Linked DNA regions of Lacibacter sp. H407. The protein of the gene in region 1 interacts with the protein of each later gene in a pairwise test. Links are inferred from orthologs where the notes say so. Each region holds a gene or a part of one and is shown on either strand. Other genes may lie near its edges.

Evidence for each region. The genes of interacting proteins can lie anywhere in the genome.
Region 2: the proteins of rpe (region 1) and eno interact in binary tests that used the Escherichia coli proteins (3 or more experiments, as listed by UniProt). The link is inferred for Lacibacter sp. H407 from one-to-one orthologs.

Annotation. Positions count from the first base shown.
Region 1 is NZ_JBBKTU010000001.1:2,286,454-2,292,048, reverse strand. Bases 1,420-4,366 are described here. They hold rpe (ribulose-phosphate 3-epimerase), read left to right. Parts: upstream 1,420-2,542; coding sequence 2,543-3,190; downstream 3,191-4,366. Other genes in these bases: WG989_RS09935 (TonB-dependent receptor), read left to right, coding at 3,799-4,366; WG989_RS09940 (hypothetical protein), read left to right, coding at 3,300-3,752; WG989_RS09950 (tetratricopeptide repeat protein), read left to right, coding at 1,645-2,469; WG989_RS09955 (TolB family protein), read right to left, coding at 1,420-1,551. Outside these bases: WG989_RS09960 (hypothetical protein), read left to right, coding at 1-342; more of WG989_RS09955, read right to left, coding at 442-1,419; more of WG989_RS09935, read left to right, coding at 4,367-5,595. UniProt on the Escherichia coli protein: Catalyzes the reversible epimerization of D-ribulose 5-phosphate to D-xylulose 5-phosphate.
Region 2 is NZ_JBBKTU010000001.1:1,876,488-1,881,206, forward strand. Bases 1,272-4,260 are described here. They hold eno (phosphopyruvate hydratase), read right to left. Parts: upstream 3,418-4,260; coding sequence 2,125-3,417; downstream 1,272-2,124. Other genes in these bases: nth (endonuclease III), read right to left, coding at 1,272-1,385; WG989_RS08150 (hypothetical protein), read right to left, coding at 1,421-1,669; WG989_RS08155 (FtsB family cell division protein), read right to left, coding at 1,765-2,058; WG989_RS08165 (DUF4126 domain-containing protein), read left to right, coding at 3,579-4,145; gldA (gliding motility-associated ABC transporter ATP-binding subunit GldA), read right to left, coding at 4,156-4,260. Also shown: WG989_RS08135 (2-oxoacid:acceptor oxidoreductase subunit alpha), read left to right, coding at 1-76; WG989_RS08140 (RidA family protein), read left to right, coding at 183-629; more of nth, read right to left, coding at 741-1,271; more of gldA, read right to left, coding at 4,261-4,719. UniProt on the Escherichia coli protein: Catalyzes the reversible conversion of 2-phosphoglycerate (2-PG) into phosphoenolpyruvate (PEP). It is essential for the degradation of carbohydrates via glycolysis.

The DNA of each region.
Region 1 (5,595 bases):
GCACAATCCGATAAACTTTTTGTAAGCGATTCAAGCAAGCCAATTCTTCTACAACAATTACTTTTTCCCAACAGGATCATCGGCAAAACAAACAACGGAACCATTTATGCATTGCCGCAGGATAATATGCCCGTGTTTGTACCCGATAGTTCATTTACATCGAACATGCCGGTGAGTGGACGAACAAATCCACTCAGTACGGTTATGCCGAATCCTTATTATCCAAAGAAAAATTACGGAAACGGGTCAACGCAAAAGGTTGATTCCCTCATTCAAAAAACTCCGTTTAAGATATATCAATACAAGCAGCGGCCTGCTCCAAAAGAAAAGATTGAACGGTAAGCGAAGCAGATATCTACAAAACGATAAATAGAAGCGTCAATCTCGACTCCCGCTTGATACGGGTTCGCTCAGGACTGATTACTCATCATTCATTACTCATCATTCCTCCCAATCAGCAATAAAAATATTGGTATCTCTTGTACCACCGTTGTTGCGGTTGCTGCAGAAAACGATCTTCTTTCCATCGGGGCTAAACATCGGAAATGCATCAAACCCTTTATCTCTGCTGATCTTGGTGAGATTGCTACCGTCTTCATTCATTGTATATAAATTGAACGGAAAGCCACGTTTGTATTCATGATTGCTGGCGAAGATGATGCGCTTGTTATCGGGCATGTAGGCCGGTGCCCAGTTCGCTTGTCCAAAAGAAGAAACCTGTTTGGCATTTGTGCCATCCGCATTTGCTACCCACACTTCCATATTCGTAGGAGCAACTAATCCCTGTGCCAACAACTCTTTGTATTCTTTGATCTCTGCTTCTGTTTTTGGACGACTTGCACGCCAGATAAGTTTTTTACCATCAGGACTAAACCAGCCACCACCATCATAACCCAACAGGTTGGTCACTTTAATTTCTTTCCCTGTTTTCAAGTCCATCACATACATATCAATATCACCATCTTTCGTACTCGTGTATAACATTTTCTTTCCATCGGGAGAAAGTGTTGCTTCAGCATCATAACCTTTGCTGTTGGTGAGTTGCTTTACAATTTTTCCATTCAGATCGGCGATAAAAATATCGTAGCTGTCGTACAAAGGCCAGATGTATTTGTTGCCATATTTACTGCGGTCAGGAATGGGAGGACAATCGCCACTACCTAAATGTGTAGATGCATAAATAATGTGTTTACCATCTTTCATAAAAGCCCCACAGGTTGTGCGTCCTTTGCCAGTGCTTACCAGTTTAGGAGTAAACTTTTCACCAGCTTTTGTTGGAACTTTTGCGATATACATCTGGTCGCAGGATATACCCTCTTTTGCATAGGTCTTTTGGAAGATGAGCCATTTGCCATCAAAACTGAAATAAGCTTCAGCATTATCGCCGCCAAATGTGAGCTGCTGAATATTTTTAAAATGCTTTTCGTCGGGGTAAAGAATTGTGTCATTGGTTGTTGCTGTTTTTTCAGCAACTCCTTTACTCCCATTTTTAAACGACAACATTACAACCAAGGCAAAAGGTAAGGCAAACAACAGAGCGGACTTGTGCATATTACAGATTTTGAGCAAATGTAGTTTTTGAAATGCCCGCAAATGTCAGGAAAATGTAAGAACCAGCAGCCTAAAATAATTTAGCTTTGCGCCATGCAGTTGAAAGCCGCTTTGCTCACCGGATTTGTGACCCTCAGTTTATTTGCCTGTACCAACGATTCCCCCAAATCCAAGGCACAGGAACCAACTTCCGCAACCACCACCGATACTAAACTACAGGAACTGGAAAACAAACTGCAACAGGAACCACAGGTGGATAGTATTCGTGAAGAATTTGTGGAACAGCTTGTACAAAATGATGAGTACGATAACGCATTGCTGCAAATTGAACAACTTCTGCAAAAACAACCCAACAACCCGGCCTACTTATTTATGAAAGCTGATGCACTGGAGCGCAAAGGCGATACATCCAATGCAATAGCAACCTATGAGCAATCTATTGGGGCAGCAGGTTTGTTTACCCAGGCTGAGTTGCGGCTGGCATCTCTGTACGCCGAAACCGGTAATCAAAAAGCACTGGTTTTGTGTGATGCGTTGTTGAAAGATGCAGCTGCCGTTCAATTCCGAAGCGATATTCTTTTTATAAAAGCAGCTTACCATACGAAAGTAAAAGAGTCATCAAAAGCAATGGCTGTTTACAACCAGATCATCCGGGAAGATTATACTTACCTCGATGCATACATTGAAAAAGGATTGATCTATTACGATCAGAAAAAATTTGATGAGGCCCACAAAGTTTTTACACAAAGTACCAATGTAAGTAACAAATTTGCCGATGGTTATTTCTGGATGGCAAAAACGGAAGAAAAACTCAACCGCAAAACTGAAGCCATTGATAACTATAAACGTTCCCTCGCACTCGATCAAAGTATTACTGAAGCGAAAGATGCGTTGAAGAGATTGGGAGTCGTAAAATGATGAGTGATGAATGATGAGCAATGAGTAGAATACAACTAACTATAAACTATCAACTACAAACTTTGAATTTTTTATGCCGATTGTAGCCCCTTCTTTATTAAGTGCCAACTATATTCATCTACAGGCCGATTGTGATATGCTCAATGCGAGTGAAGCGGATTGGTATCACCTCGATGTAATGGATGGCCGCTTTGTACCCAATATCAGCTTTGGGCCCATGATCATCGAGTTCTTTCGCAAAGCCACCACCAAAGTGTGTGATGTGCATTTGATGATCGAAGAGCCGGAGAAATATGCTGAAGCATTTCAAAAAGCCGGTGCCGATATTCTCACGGTGCATTACGAAGCATGCACCCATTTGCACCGCAATATTCAACAGATCAAAGGGCTGGGTATGAAAGCAGGGATTGCATTGAATCCGCATACACCTGTTTCATTGTTGAAAGATGTATTGGCCGATATTGATATGGTTTGTTTGATGAGTGTGAATCCCGGTTTTGGCGGACAGGCATTTATTCCGCAAACGCTCAACAAGATCAAAGAACTCCGTAACATGATCGATGAAAAAGGATTGAACGTAGAGATTGAAATTGATGGCGGTGTTACGCTTGCAAATGCACAAAGTATTGTGGATGCCGGCGCAACGGTGTTGGTGGCAGGAAACACCGTGTTCAAAGCACCCAACCCAACGGAGATGATCTCATTGTTGAAGAAGATATAATTCGGAAGTCAAAAAGCGGGCAATTCAGAAAAGTCTGAATGAAACCACTCTGCCATTGGGTGGTTTCACATTTATGCAGCGCTTTCCAATATATTTTAGTCAATCAAATATGAAACAACTCGCCTATACTATTATTCTCCTTTTTCTGCTTAGCAGTTGTACGTATCCTTGCGGAAAATCTGACGGCTTCATCATTAATTTCATCTCCTATACTGAGCAGGAAGCAAGCACCTACACTGTAAAGAGATATTCGAAAGGAAGCAGCTTTAGTAACTTGATTGACTCTATGATCCTTGATGCTTCTGTAATAAGCTACAGGCTTAGTAACGATACATTGCAATGGACATCTTCGTCAAGTGTTGCAAATCTCAGGTCTGATTTCGACTACCGGATTTTGATTCCAGCTACCGGCAGCCAATACCAAATAACAGAAGTTCTTGAACCGCAACAGGAAGGCCGCAAGTCAATGAAAAAGCCATATTGCAGAAATGGCATTGTGTCCTGTAAGGTAAATGGAGTGGAAACAAATCTTTCTTTCGATAATCTTTACCTGAAAAAATAACTTGTACCGCTTTTCGTTTTAACAGAAAGGCTTAGTTTTATCTACCATGAAGGCAACCAAAACCTGCTTCCTCCTTGTAATGCTGCTGGCATCTGTTGTTTCTTTTGCCCAAAAGAAATCAGCTACCGTAACCGGTAAGGTGCTCGATGAAAATGAAAATCCGCTCAGTAATGTATCGGTTGTTATTCTTGGCCGCAGTGCAGGCGTTACCACAAACGATTCCGGTTATTTCAGCATTAAAGTTCCATCGGGCAAAGCCGTTGCATTAATTTTTTCATACACCTCCTACCGTTCAGAACAACGGAATTTCTTTTTAAATGATGATGAAGAAGAACGAATGGTGATGCGGCTCGAACGGGGCAGCAAAGAATTGCAGGAAGTAACGGTAACCGACAACCGCATACGATCCGAAGCATCGGCCATCCGCATCAATCCGAAAAATGCATTGCTACTTCCATCGGCTGTTGGCGGTGTGGAAGGATTATTAAAAATATTTGTGGGCAGCAATAACGAACTCACTTCACAATATTCTGTACGTGGGGGCAATTATGATGAGAATCTTATTTACGTAAACGATTTTGAAGTGTTCCGTCCTTATCTCGTTCGACAAGGGCAACAGGAAGGGTTGAGTTTTATCAATCCTGAAATGGTTCGCAGTCTTACATTTTACAACGGAGGCTTTCAGTCACGCTATGGTGATAAGATGAGTAGTGTGCTGGATATTCAATACAAACGTGCAAAGAAATTCGGCGGCTCAGCGTATGTTTCTTTACTCGAACAGGGATTGCATTTTGAAGGTGGCTCCAAAGATGAAAAAGTAAGTTTTACTGTTGGTGCACGTAACAGAAGCAATCAAAATTTATTAAGCAGTCAGCAAACAAAAGGGAATTATGTTCCTTCCAGTAACGACCTGCAGGGCTATGTTACCTGGCAACCAAATATCAAATGGATGTTTGAAGCAATGGGTAATTATTCCCGTACACAATTCAAATTAAATCCTAAATTCAGCAGCCAGACAGCATCTGTGTTCTCACCATTCTTCACTGCCAATCTTGGTTTGGATATTTATTTTGCAGGTGGTGAACGTGATCGTTACAGCACAGCAATGGCCGGCATTGCAACTACTTTTCAGCCGCATAAAAATTTGAAGTTGAAATGGATGCTGAGTCATTTCAGTAATAACGAAGAAGAATCGTTCGATATACAAGGTGCGTATTTATTTGGTGAACGTGATTTTGATCGCAGCCGTTCAAGTTTTGGTTTAATTGTAAATCCGTTGGGTGCCGGAGTGTTCCAGAATTTTGCACGCAACCAACTCAACATTCAAATTCAAAACGCCACGCACAAAGGCAGTTTGGAAAAAGGAAACCATTTTATTCAGTGGGGCCATAGTCTCGAACGCCAAAGCATCAACGATAAGTTGAATGAATGGGAACTGACGGATAGCGCCGGTTATACCTTACCGTTTGATCCCAATCAACTGCAGTTAACAAAAGTCATCAAATCAAAATCAGATCTTGTTTTCTTCCGCACAACAGGTTATGTGCAGGATAACATTATTCTGAACGATTCATTGAACATGACGCTGCAGATCGGTGTACGTTACAATTATAACACACTCAACAACGAGGTATTGATTCAACCAAGAGTGCAGTTTGCGATGCAGCCACTCGGTAAAAAAGATATTGTATTTCGTGCAGCAGCAGGTGCCTATCATCAACCACCCTTCTACCGTGAACTGCGTCGGTATGATGGTACTGTAAACGAATCAGTAAAAGCGCAAAAAAGTTGGCAGGTGGTAGCAGGCTTTGATTATAATTTCAAAGGCTGGGGCAATCGACCA
Region 2 (4,719 bases), 410 kb from region 1 along the record:
AAAAGGTTACAACAAGATCAAAGGTGTACCTATTACAAAAGGTGAATTGATCGAAGAGTTGCAACAGTATTTGTAATTGTTCTTACTTTACATAAGTCTTGAATCCATCAGTGAACCGCTGATGGATTTTTTGTTTTTGTTACCGGCTGCAATTTTTTACTTTACAGTTAAAACCTATCGTCATGAACAGCTATTTCATTTTCGTCGTTGCCGTGGTCTTTTCAATAACAGCTTCGGCGCAACAAACAACCGCCCCTATTATAAAAGAAAAATGGCATTGGGGCAATCCCAACAAACAGGATACATCGGCCGGATATGCGCAGACATTGAAAGTAGGGGATGTGTTATATCTCTCCGGAACTGTAACTACTGAACTAAGTGAAAAAGGAGTCAAGCAGGTATATGCAGGTTTGGAACGTTCACTCAAACAATATGGATTAACCTTTCAGCATGTAGTAAAAGAAAATTTATACACGACTGATATAGAAGCGATGAAACTACTCAACCATGTACGCAAGCAATTTTACAAAGGCGATTTCCCTGCAGCTACCTGGGTGCAAATTGTTCGGTTATTTATGCCCGATGCAAAACTGGAAGTGGAGTTGATTGCACATTTCCCGAAACAATAGATTTGTCGTTCTTCTTTGTGTCCTTTGTGAAAAGCCTTTGTGTTCGCTGTGCTAATTTGTATTACAAAGCAAACGAAATAATGCACAAAGTACACGGAGAAAAAAGCGGAACTATTTATTATTCTTTTGAAAATACTTACAGGCTTGCTGCAAGCCACATTCCCTGCATTTGGGATTTCGTGCTATACAAATATAACGGCCATGTAAAATGAGCCAATGATGTGCTTTGTACACCAGCTCGGTAGGGAAATGTTTGATGAGCTCTTTTTCTACTGCTAACGGAGTAGTAGCCGTTTGTTTCACCAGTCCAATGCGCTTACTCACACGAAACACATGTGTATCCACCGCCATATTTGGTTGTGCATCCACCACAGAAGTAATGACGTTGGCTGTTTTTCGTCCAACACCCGGTAATTTGATCAATTCCTCAACAGTTAACGGCACTTCACCGTTAAACTCATGCACGAGCTTTTGTGCCATACCGATCAAGTGTTTGGTTTTATTATTGGGGTACGAAATGCTCTTAATGAGAGGAAACAATTCATCAAAGGTTGCCTTGCTCATGCTTTCAGCATCAGGATATTTTTCGAAGATGGAAGGAGTTGTCAGGTTTACCCGTTTATCGGTGCATTGGGCACTAAGAATAACGGCCACGAGTAACTGAAAAGGATTATCGTACAGCAACTCCGTTTCCGCATCGGGTGCATGTACCGAAAAATAATCAATAACCGATTGGTAACGCTCTTTAGTTGTCATTCTGAATTTGGAATGACGGCGAAATTAGGGAAAGATCAGTTTGATGCAGAAAGATCAGTGGCTGCCATGTCCTTGTTGGCATATTTCAGCACATTCAACACCGTTTCTGTACGGGGTGAAAATCTGAAATTGGTAAGCCGTTGTGCCGCTTTTTTGATTACCTCAAACTTTTCCCGGAGGGTCCAGTCTTCAGCCATTGCCTGTTCGATAGCGGCATTCTGTTCAGCGGTTGTTTCTTTGTAGAGATATTGTAACAAGTCTTCCGGCGTAAATTTATGTGTCATAAGCAATCCTGTTTTTATGCGTAGGGGCTTCTCAAAGGATCTGCTTTGCTATTAAACGCTGTTGGTAAACTTGTATTGTACGGGGCGGGCTGTTTTTATTCCTCAAAGAGGAAAACGTCCTCATTATCCTTTTTCATGTAATACTTCTCACGGGCAAGGCGCTCGTAGGCGGCCGGGTCTTTTTGCCTGTTTTCCAGCTCGGTTTTGGCCGTTTCGATCTTCTGGTTGAAATAAGAAGTATTGCTCTTCAGTTCAGACAGTTTGCGGTAACGGTTCACCTGTGTGAGAAAATCGTTCCGGTCCACAAATAACATCCACACCGCAAAACCAATAATGGTTAAAACGTATTTGTTTTTCAGAATGGGCGGTATGTGAGTTAGAAATTTCATTTTGTTAATGGTTGATAGTTCATGGTTCATAGTGTTCTGCTATGAACCATGAACTATCAACTAAAGTTACTTACCAAATTTAATCTTTCCGTTTGGATAAATTGCATTCTCACCCAGCATTTCTTCGATGCGGATGAGTTGGTTGTACTTCGCCATACGGTCGGTACGAGAAGCTGAACCGGTTTTGATCTGTCCGCAATTCAATGCAACTGCCAGGTCAGCAATTGTTGTATCTTCTGTTTCACCACTTCTATGACTCATCACCGTATTGTAACCTGCATTCTGCGCCATTTGTACAGCGTTGATGGTTTCCGTAACGGTACCGATCTGGTTTACTTTGATCAGGATAGCGTTAGCAGTTCCTGTATCAATTCCTCTTTTTAAAATTTTGGTATTCGTTACAAACAGATCATCACCTACTAATTGAATTCTGCTGCCAATTGCATCGGTGTGTTTTTTCCATCCTTCCCAATCTTCTTCTGCCATACCATCTTCAATTGAAATGATGGGATATTTATTCACCCACTCTGTCCAGTATGCAACCATTTCATCGCTGCTGATCACTTTCGAAGGATTGCTTTTGTAAAACTTATAGGTTTTTGTAGCACCATCATACATTTCGCTGGAAGCAGCATCCATACCAATCGCTACTTGCTCGCCCGGTTTGTAACCTGCCGCAGTGATCGCTTCCAGTACAGTTTCAATCGCTTCTTCGTTGCTTTGAATTTCAGGAGCAAAACCACCTTCATCACCTACGTTTGTACTGAATCCTTTTTTCTTTAATACAGATTTCAGGTGATGGAAAATCTCCACACCCCAACGTAATCCTTCACTGAATGATGTAGCACCAACAGGGATCACCATGAATTCCTGGAAATCAATTTTGTTATCGGCATGTGCACCACCGTTCATGATATTCATCATGGGAATAGGTAACACAGTACTGTTTACACCACCGAGGTAACGGTACAAGGGTAATCCACTTTCTTCAGCGGCTGCTTTTGCAACGGCCATACTTACAGCCAATGTTGCGTTTGCACCAAGATTGCTTTTGTTATCAGTACCGTCAATTTTCAGCAGAAGTGAATCGATATACGCCTGGCGTGTAACATCAATACCGATGAGTTGATCGGCAATAACTTCATTCACATTTGTTACAGCTTTCAATACACCACGACCCATGTATTTGCTTTTATCTCCATCACGCAGTTCAACTGCCTCATGTATACCAGTGCTTGCACCGCTTGGAACAGCAGCACGGCCAAGAATTCCGTTTTCGGTAATTACATCTACTTCAACAGTTGGGTTACCACGGCTGTCGAGAATTTGTCTTGCATGAATGTCGGCGATAAAGCTCATAAAATTCAGTTTGTAGTTAATGTTTGCAGTTGTTACAAAGCGTGCAGCATGTAGCAAAGAGCGTGCAGCTTTCTTTTCGCTGCAAAGAAAAGACTTTCAGCGGCAGCAGCAAAGAGTTATGAGCAGTGAAATGATTATTTTTAAGTACAACAAACGATTGTATGGATACAACATTACTTACTTCTGTTGCAATGGGCATTGCTCTCAGCGCATGCTGTGGCTTTCGGGTATTTGTGCCTATGTTGGGTGCCAGCTTTGCTGCATGGCAGCAATGGTTCAACCTGCCTGCTGATATGCAATGGGTGGGCAGCTTGCCGGCCGTACTTTGTTTTGGAACAGCAGCGGTGTTAGAAATTGGTGCTTATTATATTCCGTTTGTCGATAACCTGCTGGATACGATCGCTACTCCGTTAGCTGTTGCAGCAGGAACAATTTTAGCTGCATCATTTTTACCGATTGCAGAATTTACTCCGTTGTTGAAATGGATATTGGCGATTGTTGCCGGAGGTGGTGCTGCGGGAACAGTGCAAGCCGGGACCGGATTGTTGCGTTTGTTTTCTTCCAAGGCCACAGCAGGTACTGGCAATGTGGTGGTATCTACGGGTGAGAATGCAGCAGCAATTGGAGGAACAGCGTTGAGTTTTATTGCACCGGTGATTATTGCTTTGCTTATGTTGCTGTTGATTGGATGGATATTGGTGAAGGGGGTGGGGAGATTGCGGAGGTGAACAGACAACGTCAGTTTGTCAAACTCCTGAACACATCTTCCAACGAATTCTCATCACTCTTCAGCGAAAGCACATTCAGATTTTTTTCGATCGAAAGTTGTAACAGTTGTTTCTTCACAGCATCAGGATTATCTGTTTTGAATTTCCAGGTAGTGCTGTTTAAGCGAATACAGTTTTGAATAGATTGAAACAACGATTCATCCACTTCTTCTTTTAATTCAAGGATCACTTCGCCTGCATGAACTTTTTTCAACAAATTCGATAACTGATCGTCTGCCACAATACTTCCTTTGTTGATGATGATCACACGATCGCAAATAGCTTGTACTTCCTGTAAAATATGCGAAGAAAATAAAACGGTTTTGTTTTGACCAAGTTGTTTGATCACATCCCGTATCTCAATGATCTGGTTGGGATCAAGTCCACTTGTTGGTTCATCTAAGATCAATACTTCAGGATCATGAATGAGTGCGGCAGCCAAACCAACACGCTGTTTGTATCCTTTTGAAAGCTGCCCTATTTTTTTATGTGCTTCGGGTGTTAAACCAACCTGCTGAATCACATGTTCGATTTT